Regions from separate parts of the Arthrobacter sp. KNU40 genome, predicted to be linked through region 1. Evidence: predicted binding sites of a transcription regulator. Region 1 holds the regulator's gene; the other holds the start of a gene.

Region 1 (6,223 bases):
CGCCGGCGAACAGCTTTGAGCCTTCGGGCACGTCCACGGTGTTCCAGCCCATGTGCGGGACAACGGGCGCTGGCAGGAGTTCCACCTTGCCGGGCCACTCTCCCATGCCTTCTGCCTCGGTTCCGTGTTCCACTCCGGCCTCGAACAAGACCTGGAGCCCGACGCAGATGCCCAGGACGGGCCGGCCTCCGGCAACACGACGGCCGATCATCCGAATGGCGTCTACTGCCTTGAGTTCGCGCATCACCGTTTCGAAAGCGCCGACGCCGGGGACCAGGAGCCCGTCAGCATTCAGGACATCTTCGGGCTTGGCGCTCAACGTGACTGCCGCTCCGGCACGCTCAAGCGCCCGGACCGCAGAGCGGACATTGCCCGAGCCGTAGTCAAGGACCGTTACAGTCGGTTTTCCTTCAGGCGAGACAATGCGGCTGGCGGCCTTCGGGTCCACGACAGCGCCATCCTTGAGGATGTGCTTACTCACAAGGCGCCCTTCGTGGACGGAATGCCTTCGACGCGGGGGTCGGACTCAACGGCGGAGCGGAGCGCCCGGGCGAACGCCTTGAACTGGGCCTCCACGATGTGGTGCGGATCCCGGCCGGCCAGGACATTCATATGAAGGCAGATGCCCGCGTGCAGGGTGATGGCCTCGAAGACGTGGCGGGTCAGCGAACCAGTGAAGTGTCCACCGATCAGGTGGTATTCCTGACCGGCGGGCTCACCTCCGTGAACTAGGTAAGGACGTCCGGAGACGTCGACGACGGCGTGTGCCAACGCCTCATCCAACGGAACCGTGGCCTCGCCGAACCGCCGGATACCCGCTTTGTTACCCAAGGCGGTGCGCAGGACCTCACCGAATGTAATGGCGACATCCTCCACAGTGTGGTGGGCGTCGATGTGGGTGTCTCCGGTCGCCTTGACGGTCATGTCGATGAGCGAATGCTTGCAGAGCGCCGTCAGCATGTGGTCATAGAACGGCACCGAGGTGCTGATATCCGAAACTCCCGTGCCGTCGAGGTTGATTTCAACCAGGACGGAGGACTCGCTCGTGGTGCGTTCCATGCGTGCTGTCCGGGCGGCCGCCGTGCTGGCGCCGTTTTCGCTCATTGATGATCCTTAGGAGGAAGGAGTGGTGGGACTTGTTAAGTCTAGGCCGGTGCGGAGAGCTGGCCGTCCAGCAAGGCTTCGAGCGCCTCGAGGAAGGCGGTGGTCTCGGGCTCCGTACCGGCTGTGACGCGGAGGTGGCCCGGTATGCCGACGTCGCGGATCAGGACGCCGCGTTCCAGGAGGCCTTGCCACAGGGCATGGGGGTTTTCGATTCCGCCGAAGAACACATAGTTCGAATCCGAGGCGGCCGGCTTGAGGCCCATGCGGCTCAACTCGCTGACAATGCGATCGCGTTGGACCTTGATGTCCTCGACGTCGGCCATGAGGGCTTCGCGGTGCCGGAGGGCCGCCAGCGCGGTTGCCTGCGTGATGGCGGAGAGGTGGTACGGAAGGCGGACCAAGCGGATCGCGTCGGCGACCTCGGGAGCAGCTGCCATGTAGCCGATGCGTGCACCGGCGAGGGCGAAGGCTTTGCTCATGGTCCGGGAAACAATGAGGCGCTCCCGGCCAGGGAGAAGTGTCAACGCACTGGGCGTGTTGTCGTGGGCGAACTCGTGGTACGCCTCGTCCACGATCACCACGGTCTGGCTCGCCTCGCCGGCCTCGTACACGGCTTCGACGACGTCAAGGCCAAGTCCCGTGCCGGTGGGGTTGTTCGGGGAGCAGAGGAACACGACATTCGGCTTGAGTTCGCGAACCTGCGCGGCGGCCGAGGCCGCATCGAGTCCATAGTCTTCGGCGCGAACTCCCGCGATGTATCCCGTGTCGGTTCCGCTGGCCAGCAGTGGGTACATCGAGTACGTGGGCGGGAAACCGAGCGCGGTCCGGCCCGGGCCACCGAAGACCTGGAGGATCTGCTGCAGAACTTCATTGGAACCGTTGGCTGCCCAGATGTTCTCGGCCGCAAGGCCGTGACCGAGGTACTCCGCAAGAGCCTCGCGCAGTTCTGTGAACTCGCGGTCCGGATAGCGGTTCAGTCCGACGGCGGCTGCCGCTACCGCTTCGGTGATGGCCGCCTGGACATCGGCCGGCACGCCATGGGTGTTTTCATTGACGTTGAGCAAAATCGGAACATCAAGCTGCGGCGCGCCATACGGGCTCAGGCCGCGGAGGTTGGTCCGGAGGGGAAGTCGGTCAAGTCGCTCAAGCTGGTCACTCACCATGACAGTTTAAGGTGCGGGGGCGGATGCCCTGAAACTGTGACGGCCCGGCGCCGACTCGGAGACCTGCCAACCCGGTCAGCGTTGGTGTTAAGTGGCCGGAATGAACAGTTGCTGGCCCGGCACGATGTGGCCGTCCTGAAGGTTGTTCAGCTGGATAATCTCGGCAACGACGTCGCGTGGATCCCGGGAAGGCGCGGCGATTCCCGCAATCCCCCACAAGGACTGGCCCACCTGTACCGTGACGCTCGTACTTGAAGTGGGCTGCAGCTCGGCGGCGGAATCAGCAGCCTTGGCCGGCGAATTCAGGAATCCCGCCAGGCTGAGCAGCACTGCGACCACGAGCATTGCCGGGACCCCGAAGAAGACCATGCGGCCCCGGCGGGTCAGGCGAAGCCGGCCCGGTGCCGTATTGCGGCCGGACCGGTGGGTGATGGTGATTGCGGACATGAGCTGAGCCCTTCTGAACAATGCCGCGTTCCGGAATCTCTGGTTGCGGCTGCCAATTCTTGCCTTCAGTCAGTGCTTGCAGGACGGTTATTAGTTGATCTGTTCGAACGATTCGAACGAACACCCGGATCCTGCAGCACTTTTATAGAACACATATTCGAACCTTGCTATGACATTTTTAGCACCTATCAACGAACGATGTCGAGACTCGCTAGAACAAATGTTTGAAAAACGCCAGTGCCTGCCCTACGTTTGAGTGAAGGAAGAGCACTGAACCAGTGCAACAGGAGGGTCTGACATTTCAGGCCGACAGTCCCGGCAGGCGCCTCAGGGCCGAACGGGCGGAACGGAAGGGCGTTGGTGAAAATGGCAGCGAAAGCCACTGGCAGCGGGCCGGCCTCAGCGCGGAGCCAGCAGCCGCAGAAGGCCCCCAAGAGCCTGACCGTCCGCCAGAAGAAAATCCTGGAGACCATCCAACGTTCAGTGAACGATCATGGCTATCCGCCGTCGATGCGTGAAATCGGGGACACGGTTGGCCTAGCCAGCTTGTCCAGCGTTACGCACCAGTTGTCGCAGCTTGAGAAGCTCGGCTATCTTCGTCGCGATCCCAAGCGCCCGCGTGCAATGGAAGTCCTCATGCCGTTGACCCTGGACGGCGGCTCTGTCATACCCGGCGTTGAATCGCCGGCGAAACTCCGCAGCGCGGGAGGACTGGCCGTCACGGAACTCGCGAGTGCCAGTGACACGGCCATGGTCCCCCTCGTCGGACGCATTGCTGCCGGTGGACCCATCCTGGCGGACCAGACCGTTGAAGACGTACTGCCTCTGCCCCGCCAATTGGTAGGCCATGGCGAGCTCTTCATGCTGAGAGTCGCCGGTGATTCCATGATCGACGCCGCTATCTGCGATGGAGACTGGGTGGTAGTGCGGCGTCAAAACGACGCACTCAACGGCGACATCGTGGCCGCACTCCTGGACGACGAAGCCACCGTCAAGACCTTCCGGCAGCGCGACGGCCACACCTGGCTGCTCCCCCAGAACACGCAGTACGAACCCATCCTGGGAGACCATGCCACCATCATGGGCAAGGTCGTCTCGGTCCTGCGCTCCCTTTAGGACGTCCTCGCACCAGGACGGGTCCGCGTGAGCAAGAGCGCGCCTTAAGCCTTGGCTGACTCGGCGTAAAGCCGTTCGAGCGCACCGCGCACCACGGAACGGTCCGTGGTGGGCCAGAAGGGCGGCAACGCTGCCCGCAGGAAGTTTCCGTAGCGCTCCGTCGAAAGCCGCGAATCCAGGACTGCCACGACGCCCTTGTCCCCCGTTGAGCGGATGAGCCGGCCGGCGCCTTGGGCCAGCCGGATGGCGGCGTGCGTTGCCGAAACTGCCATGAAACCGTTGCCTCCGGCCTGCGCCACTGCGCGGGACCGTGCCGTCATCAGGGGATCGTCCGGACGAGGGAACGGGATCCGGTCAATCACCACCAGCCGGCATGAACCGCCCGGAACGTCAACGCCCTGCCAAAGGGACATGGTGCCGAACAGGCACGTGTCTTCCTCCTCGGCAAACTGCCTCACCAACGCGGCCATGGTCGATTCGCCTTGGCACAGGATGTCCACGTCCAGGCGTGAGCGCATCGCTTCCGCCGCCTCCTCCGCCGCACGTCGGGAAGAAAAGAGGCACAAGGCTCCGCCGTGCGAGGCCTTGATGAGCTCTTCAAGTTCGTCAAGCGCTTCGGGAGAGGTCCCTCGCCCCGGCTTGGGCAGGTGCTTGGCGACGTACAGCATGCCTTGCTTCGGGTAGTCGAAGGGCGAGCCTACATCCACGCCGGTCCAGCTGGGGGCGCCTTGGCCAGTCAGGCCCAGTCCTCCGGCTGTGGCCTCGAATGCAGAGCCGATAGCCAAGGTGGCGGAGGTCAAAACCACGGTATGGCCCGCGAAGAGCCCTTCCCGGAGGCGTCCGGCAACGCTGAGCGGCGCGATATTGATAAGAGCAGGCGAATCCTCGTCGGGCGCCGTGTAGCCCTGTTGCGGATCGAAGGTACTGTTCCGGGAAAGCCACACGACTTCCCGGTTTTCCCGGGCTGAGAGCAGCCGTTCGCACAGCTCGAGGATCAACATCAGCCGTGAGCGCGCGAGCTGGCGTCCGCCGTCGACCGTGTTGGACGAATCTCCCTTCGAGTCGGAAAGCGCTGCACGGCAGGCTTCCCGGAGCTGGTCCACGCAATCAAGTTGATCGTCATTGAGCCCGTTGGGCAGGAGGCCCGAGGGCGCACCGATGATCGCGAGTTCCAAGCGGTCCGCGGCGGCGTTCAGGGCGTCCACAGTGATGGCCGTGTGTTTGCGGGCGCTCGAGGCAGCGGCATGGATCATCGCGACGGACAGCTGCCCGGACACAGCCCCGGTCACGCGGTCCTGGAGCTCGTGGGCCTCGTCCACCACGACGACGTCGTATTCGGGCAGCACGGCCAGGCCTTCGAAGGCGCTGACTGCGAGCATCGCGTGATTGGTGACCACGACGTCGGACTCCGCGGCACGGTGGCGGGCCAGCTCGCTGAAGCACTCTTCCGCCATGGGACACTTCTGCGCCCCGAGGCACTCCATCGACGTGACGGATACTTGGCGCCAGGCCCGGTCCGTCACGCCCGGCATCAGTTCGTCCCGGTCCCCCGTCGCCGTCTTCCCGGCCCACTCGCGAAGCCGCAACACTTCCTTGCCGAGCTGCGAGGCAGGCCCGCCGATGGCTGCGGCGAGATGCGGAACGCTCGTGTCCTCGCCGAGGGAGAACAACTGCCCCTCGGCCGGCTCCTCGCTGGGGAACCCGCCCTCAAGCTTGTGCCGGCACACATAGTTGGCCCGGCCCTTGACCAGGGCGATGCTGACCGGGCGCTCCAGCTCAGGATTGATGCTTTCCAGGAGCCGCGGCAAATCCCGGCCTACGATCTGGGTCTGCAAGGCGAGGGTGGCCGTGGACACGAGCGTGGGCTTGTTGCTCTCCATCGCGTGCGCAATCAGCGGAATCAAGTACGCGAGGGACTTGCCCGTGCCCGTGCCAGCCTGGACCAGGAGGTGTTCACCGGTCTCGATCGCCCGCGCCACCTGCCTGGCCATCTGGTGTTGGCCCGTGCGGTTCTGGCCGCCCATGCCGGCAACGGCTTTGTCGAGGAGTTCGAGGGCGGTCCGTTCCCCCACGGTTTCGCCGCGCTCCCCCGCCTCAGGATCAACCATTGTTGACGAACGACTCCAGCTCGGCTGCCAGGTTCTCATGGACCATGGCCACCACGCGGGTGCCTTCCTCCTCATGCTCAAGGCTCAGGATTTCGGCATCGGTGTTGTGCAGCTTGTTGATGAGCTCACCCCGGTTGTACGGGATCAGGACCTCAAGGCGCACGCCAGGGCGCGGGATGGCTTCGCTGATGGCTCCAAGGAGCTCGGCGATACCCTGTCCTGTGCGGGTGGACACGACGACGTGGCGGGGCTCTTTTTGCTTGAGCCGCTCCACGACAAACGGAT
Region 2 (6,223 bases), 2.3 Mb from region 1:
CTACGACTCCCTCGGAAGGCTCACCGGCGTCACCAACGGCGCCGGACAGGCCACCGGATACACCTACGACCTCGCCGGGCACCTCACCGCACTGGCCTACCCGAACGGACAAACCGTCAACCGCGCCTATGACGGCGCGGGGCACCTGACCGGGATCACGGACTGGGCCGGGCACACCACCACTCTCACCCCGGACTCGGACGGCAACACGACCTCCATCGTCTACGGCAACGGCGTCACCGCCGCCGCAACCATCGACGCAGCAGGGCAGGTCGGTGCCATCACCGACACCGGCCCGGGAAGCACCGCCCTGGCATCCTTCACCTACACCCGCAACCCCGTCGGCGCCCTGGACTCGGCAACGATCACAGGGATCACCCAACCTGCCGAAAGCTACACTTACACCAGCCGTGACCAGCTCGCTGCGGTGAACACCGGCACTTACACCTACGACCCGGCCGGAAACACCACCACCCTCGCCACCGGGGCGACCCTCACCTACGACGCAGCCAACCAGCCCACCGGTTACACGACCTCCGGAACCACCACCGCGATCACCTACGACGCCCAGGGCAACCGGCTCACCGGCCCGGCACCCGCAGGCTCGGCTGCGTCCTACACCTGGGACCAGGCCAACCGGCTCACCGCCGCAAACGGCACCACCTACACCTACAACGCAGACGGCCTCCGCACCACCCGTACCCCCGCCACCGGAAGCGCACAGCACTACGCCTGGGACACCCGTGCAGGAGTACCGCTCATGCTCACCGACGGGACCACCAGCTACCTCTACGACGACACCGGCAACCCCATCGAACACATCGACGGAACCGGTAACACTTTCTATTACCAGCACGACCAATACGGCTCCACCAGGCTACTCACCGACCAGACCTCAGCCGTCGCCGCCAGCTACACCTACGACGCAAACGGCAACCTCACCACCAAAACCGGGACCGCCGACACCCCCTTGCGCTGGAACGGACAAGCCCAGGACACCGACACCGGCCTCTACTACCTCCGCGCCCGCTACTACGACCCCACAACCACCCAATTCCTCAGCGTCGATCCCCTCACTGCGGCGACCGGGGAACGTTACAATTTCGGTTCAGGGGATCCGGTAAACCGGAATGACCCCACCGGAATGATTTCCGTCGGATTTTGTTTGTCAGCCAGTGCCGGGCTCTTTGGAGGCGGATTCGGAGAAGTCTGCGTCGTAGCAGCCAGAAACGACGTTGATCACTCGCTCACCGTCGGTTTCACTGAAACAGGCGGAGCCGGGGTGCAAACCCCCTCCTTGGCACTCGGCGCCAATTTACAGGTGAGCTCAGCACGAACAGTGGATCAGCTGGGAGGCCCCTTCACATACGGCGGGCTATCAGTAGTACTAGGCGGCGGTTTTGGAGGCGGCGCATTCGGGGGAAAGAGCTGCGGAGCCCCCGGCGACCACGTCGTCGGTGGAGAACTGAACGTGAAGACCGGCCTCGAAGCCTTCCTCCCGACCCCACTCCCAGCAGAAATCCACGGCGGCAGGAGCAACACACTGACCCAATCATCCGCACCGATACCGTGGTCACCACTGATGCCAATTCCAGGAATCTTCTAAAATGCTCGCGCCACCCCGGAGTCCTGGAAACGGTGCCGCCTGGCCGCGTTGCCACTCCTATCCGGAGGGTTCGCGGGCTAACGTTTGCATCAAACCACGAACTGCTGATCTTTGACATCTTCCTCCACCTCTCCGCCAACCTCGTTTGATGCCCTTATTCGACATTGCTGCGGGAGATTCAGGCAGGATGAGCGGGACGAAGGATACTGGGACAGACCGACCGCAACCGGAAGAGGGGACGAATGACATATGAGTTCAGAGGCGGGTTTGAAATCCCCGGTCGGTTCAGGATCCAAGGACCGTACGTCATACTCACCATGAGCGCCTCACAGCTTGAGTTTCGACCCAGATCCCGTTGGTGGGCGCGCCACTTCGGACCTTGGAGGCTCGAACGCTCAGACGTCCGCGAAGTTTATCCGGGCCGTCCGCATCCCTTCTATTCCTGGGGACGGGTGAACTTCCTCGCCAAGGAGAACATGCCGTGGACATTTCTGGCCGAATGGCCGGAGGGTGTCCTTGGAGCCGCGGAAGAGCTCGGCTACCCGGTCCGGCATCAGAAGTAGAGACTCCTGTCATAAGCATGAATTACATCACCCTTCTTCCAGGGTTGCCGAAGCCGTTGAGACTCACGGGGATGTCCTTCATTGCGCTGTTCGCTGTCGATTATTTATCTATCAGTCCTTCCTTCAGGTCCGAAGACCCTGGTCGAGACCTATAGTCCATGGGCCTACGCCGCACTCTGCGTTGTGGCACTCGCCCTCGGCTTGGTCCTCGCCGTGGACTACCACGGATCGGTGGCGCCGGGGCGTCCTATAGTCTCCAGGGCTGGGTCCGGCGGGGAAGAGATTGATATGGCCGCCGCGCGCAACAACAGATTTCAGGGTACAGAAAGTAGACCTCCTGCCAGGCCGAATACCGGGCCAGCAGCTCCATGACCCGGGCGCTGATCGATCCGTAGAGCTCGTAGTTGCTGGATCTCGCCACGAGCCCCCATTCCTTGGCCCGCGGAGCGAGCTTGAACCACGGCTCACCCAGCACAATCCCGAGCTTCTTGGCCTCATCCGAGCGCGTCACCGCGCACCCGTCGTTGTTCGACAGGACGATGAGCGGTTTGCCTTCGAGGGAAGGATCGAAGATCCGCTCAGCCGAGGCGTAGAAACAGTTGACGTCGATGTGGGCAATTTCCTGCATGCGCCGCATTACTGCCGGCTTAGACATAATGCAGGCACCTGATGGCAACAGCCCAGATGCGCAGATCGGAGAGTTCCTGGACGCGGATCGGCGGGTACTTGGGGTTGTCGGCCTGCAGGATCACGCCGGTGCTGGTGATTCGCAGCCGTTTTATGGTCAGTTCGCCGTCGAGGATCGCCACCACCACGGATCCGTCCTTGGGCTCCAATGCCTTGTTCACGATGAGTTCGTCGCCGTCGCTGATGCCGCCCGGCTCCATGGAGTCCCCGGACACCCGCACGATGAAGGTACTGGTCTTGTCCTTGATCAGGTGCTCATTCAGATCGAGCTCCGAGGAGAAGTAGTCCTGGCTCGGCGAGGGGTAGCCCGCCGGAACGGCCACCGGTGCCACCGGGACGTGCCCCGGAGGCGCCCCCGCGTCTATCATGCGAGGGTCCAAAGCAAGACTCATGACACACCTTTATTCGAAAATATGTTCGAGTATAAGTGTAGTCTCCGGGGCAGACAGTTTGACGACTCCACCATCTTGCATCTGGTGCGGAATCCGTGCCCGGGCACACGGGGCTATTCCGGTGCGGTCGTCGTCGGCAGCTCGGGAGCTGTCCTGAACAAGCTGCCGACCACCCCACCTTCTGGATGCGGCTAGCGGGGGAAGCTGAGCTCTTCGGGGGTCGCGCTGAGAATGTCGTCCCGAGCGATGTTAACAACCGTCGGCGGGATCCCCGCATCCGGCCAAGCGACAGACAGCGCAACCTCCGCGGGCACCGGATCGGGAAGCCTGAACCAGTAAGAGATGTCCCATCGGCCCATCCCACCGCCACCGGATTGGACGTGGACAGGGACCCGTACCGGCTCGCCATCGGGGCTTTTCGCATCCTTGAAGAGGGCTTCCACGATAAACCCTCCCGGAGATAGCTCCGGGCGCGGAACCTTCTGTGTGCCTCGCCCTCTCACCTCAAGACCAGGAGCGCTGAAGATCTGAAGCGTGAAGGACAACACCCCGGGCAGCGCCTGCAAAGCCCTGAGAGCTACCACCGCATTTTTCCCCTCGGCGACAGTTACGTCGTAACCGGCCAAGGGCGATGAGAGCACCATGCGTGGAAAGGGCCCGGGCGAACCGACGGGGACCACAGTGGACGGGTTATTCATAGGAAGCTCCGAACATTGTCAGTAGAAACATCTCGTATCAGGGGAATACTGGCCGATATAGTCCGCCGGCTCTCCACATGCTCGGAGCCTACAGCCCGACGCCTGGGCGTGACAGGCCACTCGCTATTGGGGCAGCTACCGGCCGCTGAGGCCCTTGCGCGAATCGTCCGGCGAGGGATCCCTTTTCGGGCGACCAAAACCTTCTCTCCTGCTCCGATCGATGTGCGTCAAGACCCGTGTCGAGAATTCTTGGTTTCCGGGCCTAGAGGAGACAGCTGAGCAACTCCGTATGGAGCCGTATCTTGTGCCTGACCTGGTGATAGGTTCTGCTCATGACCGACGAGGATGCTGCGCTTCCGCCCAACTGGGCCGCCGACTCGCCGAGTAGCGACACGTGTCAGCAAAGGACCAGATGACCAGCCAGAACGTTCAGGTGATACCGAGGAAGAGATGGAAAGCCATGCCTGTGCAACCAGCGGCCGGCCACTACCGTCTTGTAACCTTCCACGGAACCAAAATCCTCTTCGGAACCCTGCCAGTCTTCATGGTGGGGGCACTGGCGACAGCCAGTAGCACTTGGTTTCCGCAGTGGCTTTTTTACGCATCCGCCGCGCTGGCGTTCCTCGAACTCGCAACCATAGGGTGTGCAGCTTTCCTGGCTTTACCGAAGTATCGAGCGGAAAGGGCCTTGGGATACACAACTTGGCCGTCCGGAGATGAACTCGGGCAATGAATCCCTGCCCATCAGGAGATCCTCACCGGACACCGCCCGTTCGGTGGTCCGGCAGCTCGCCTGTCAACCCGGAAAGGAACGAATTTTTTCGTCACAGGCCGTGACGTCGCTGACGCTGATTGAGCGCGTTTCGGGCAACGTGGTGTGGAATGAAAATGTTAAACAGCCTAGGATGCGGCCATTTGGGCCATACACCCGCACAGCCTGCGGATCGTTGTCTGAACTGACGTGAAGCACCGTCTTCTGGCCAGGAGAAAGGTAACTGGCCGAATGCGTGTTCAGCGTCACTGGCTCAGATAGCGTGTTTGTGACCGTAACATCAACCCATTGATCGCCGTCGATGGTGGCGCCGCAAGCGGTCGCAACGAGCGACAGCCCCAGACACAACAGCAGGCTTGCCGATCGGATTAGCTGCGTTGCGCGGCGGATACCCGGTTCGAACGGACGGCCGGATGGCTTTGCGCTCACAGTCATGCTCGAAGACTAGTGCACAGCCCGGCGGCAAAGTGGCCTTCCGCAACCGAAGCGAATCAACAAAGGCAAGCGGCCGGCGCGAGCTAAACGGCCGCAAATTCGCGGAGAAGATGGCGAACCTCAGTGGCCATGTTCTTCTTCTGGGAGAAGGGGAGGATCATCCCGGCGTTTCCATCGAATGGTGGCGAGAGGATGACGGCCTCGCCAAAGCTTCCGACGGTGATCTCGCCGCGACCAAGCTCACACCGGACGGGCGGCAGCTCTCACTTCTGCGCCTGGCCGACATCCTTATCTGGACCCCAGAACGGGAGAAAGAATTGGACGTATCACCGGCTTGACCGAGATACCTCGGGCACATGGTCTACATCAGCGTCGGAAGCTGCATCTGGGCCAGCCTCGTCACCGCTTCGGGAGTCACCCGGCCCCGCTGGTCGTCGAGAGCCACCCTCAGTTGCGCGGCCCGGATCCCACGGCGCAAATACATTGCCATTTCTCTCCGTGACGCCGGATCCGTTCGGAGCTTCCCGCCCGGCGTTCTCAAAGTATCGAATGGAGACGGCAATTTCGGGAGCGTCCGCTGCGACACTCGTACTACCGCCTCCGGTGTCTGACGTCCCCTTTGTTGGTCTAGGGTAACCCGGAGTTGGGCCGCCTGGATTCCCCTCCGTAGGCGGAGGATGGTTTCCTCACTGGACGCTAGGGCTTCCTCATGAGCAGCAGACATTGGCGCGCCTCTCTGCAGGTTGGGTCCATCATCTCAGTGAGGGCAACACCAGCCAAGGGACCAATACTCAGCAACGCGGGCGCCGCACCCAGCACTTTCTACACTGGCCTACCAAGTCAACTCCGCAGGGACTACATGGCGCTAATCGCAGCGCTTTCCCGTCGCCAACGGATGGTCTGTCGTCACTGTCGTCACATAGCAAAGCATGTCTTGGCATGACAGGGAACAGACAATGGCCGCACCTTCAGGACCTTCCGACCACCACGAGGCAGGCGACGCAGCGCGCGCCCGGTCTGGAGAACCGATCGCAGCATTGGTCCGCGCATTGGAGAGCGTGGACGGCGAC

Evidence for each region. The regulator LexA, encoded in region 1, represses DNA repair genes until DNA is damaged. The targets are predictions, from matches to a motif close to TCGAACANNTGTTCGA.
Region 2: the regulator LexA is predicted to act here: its motif matches at 3,262-3,277, upstream of ACSKT0_RS20530 (LexA family protein).

The regions. Positions count from the first base shown of each region.
Region 1 covers NZ_CP195850.1:1,509,510-1,515,732, reverse strand. Annotated here, with positions in the region: gene hisH (imidazole glycerol phosphate synthase subunit HisH) at 1-481, opposite strand, end outside; gene hisB (imidazoleglycerol-phosphate dehydratase HisB) at 478-1,104, opposite strand; gene ACSKT0_RS07140 (histidinol-phosphate transaminase) at 1,146-2,264, opposite strand; gene ACSKT0_RS07135 (LysM peptidoglycan-binding domain-containing protein) at 2,355-2,714, opposite strand; gene lexA (transcriptional repressor LexA) at 3,081-3,830, shown strand; gene ACSKT0_RS07125 (ATP-dependent DNA helicase) at 3,875-5,938, opposite strand; gene hflX (GTPase HflX) at 5,931-6,223, opposite strand, start outside.
Region 2 covers NZ_CP195850.1:4,408,472-4,414,694, reverse strand. Annotated here, with positions in the region: gene ACSKT0_RS20545 (DUF6531 domain-containing protein) at 1-1,606, shown strand, start outside; gene ACSKT0_RS20540 (hypothetical protein) at 1,924-2,169, shown strand; partial or broken gene ACSKT0_RS20535 (DNA polymerase V subunit UmuC) at 2,498-2,824, opposite strand; gene ACSKT0_RS20530 (LexA family protein) at 2,817-3,248, opposite strand; gene ACSKT0_RS20525 (hypothetical protein) at 3,440-3,946, opposite strand; gene ACSKT0_RS20520 (hypothetical protein) at 4,359-4,679, shown strand; gene ACSKT0_RS20515 (hypothetical protein) at 4,743-5,153, opposite strand; gene ACSKT0_RS20510 (hypothetical protein) at 5,186-5,491, shown strand; gene ACSKT0_RS20505 (hypothetical protein) at 5,515-5,643, opposite strand.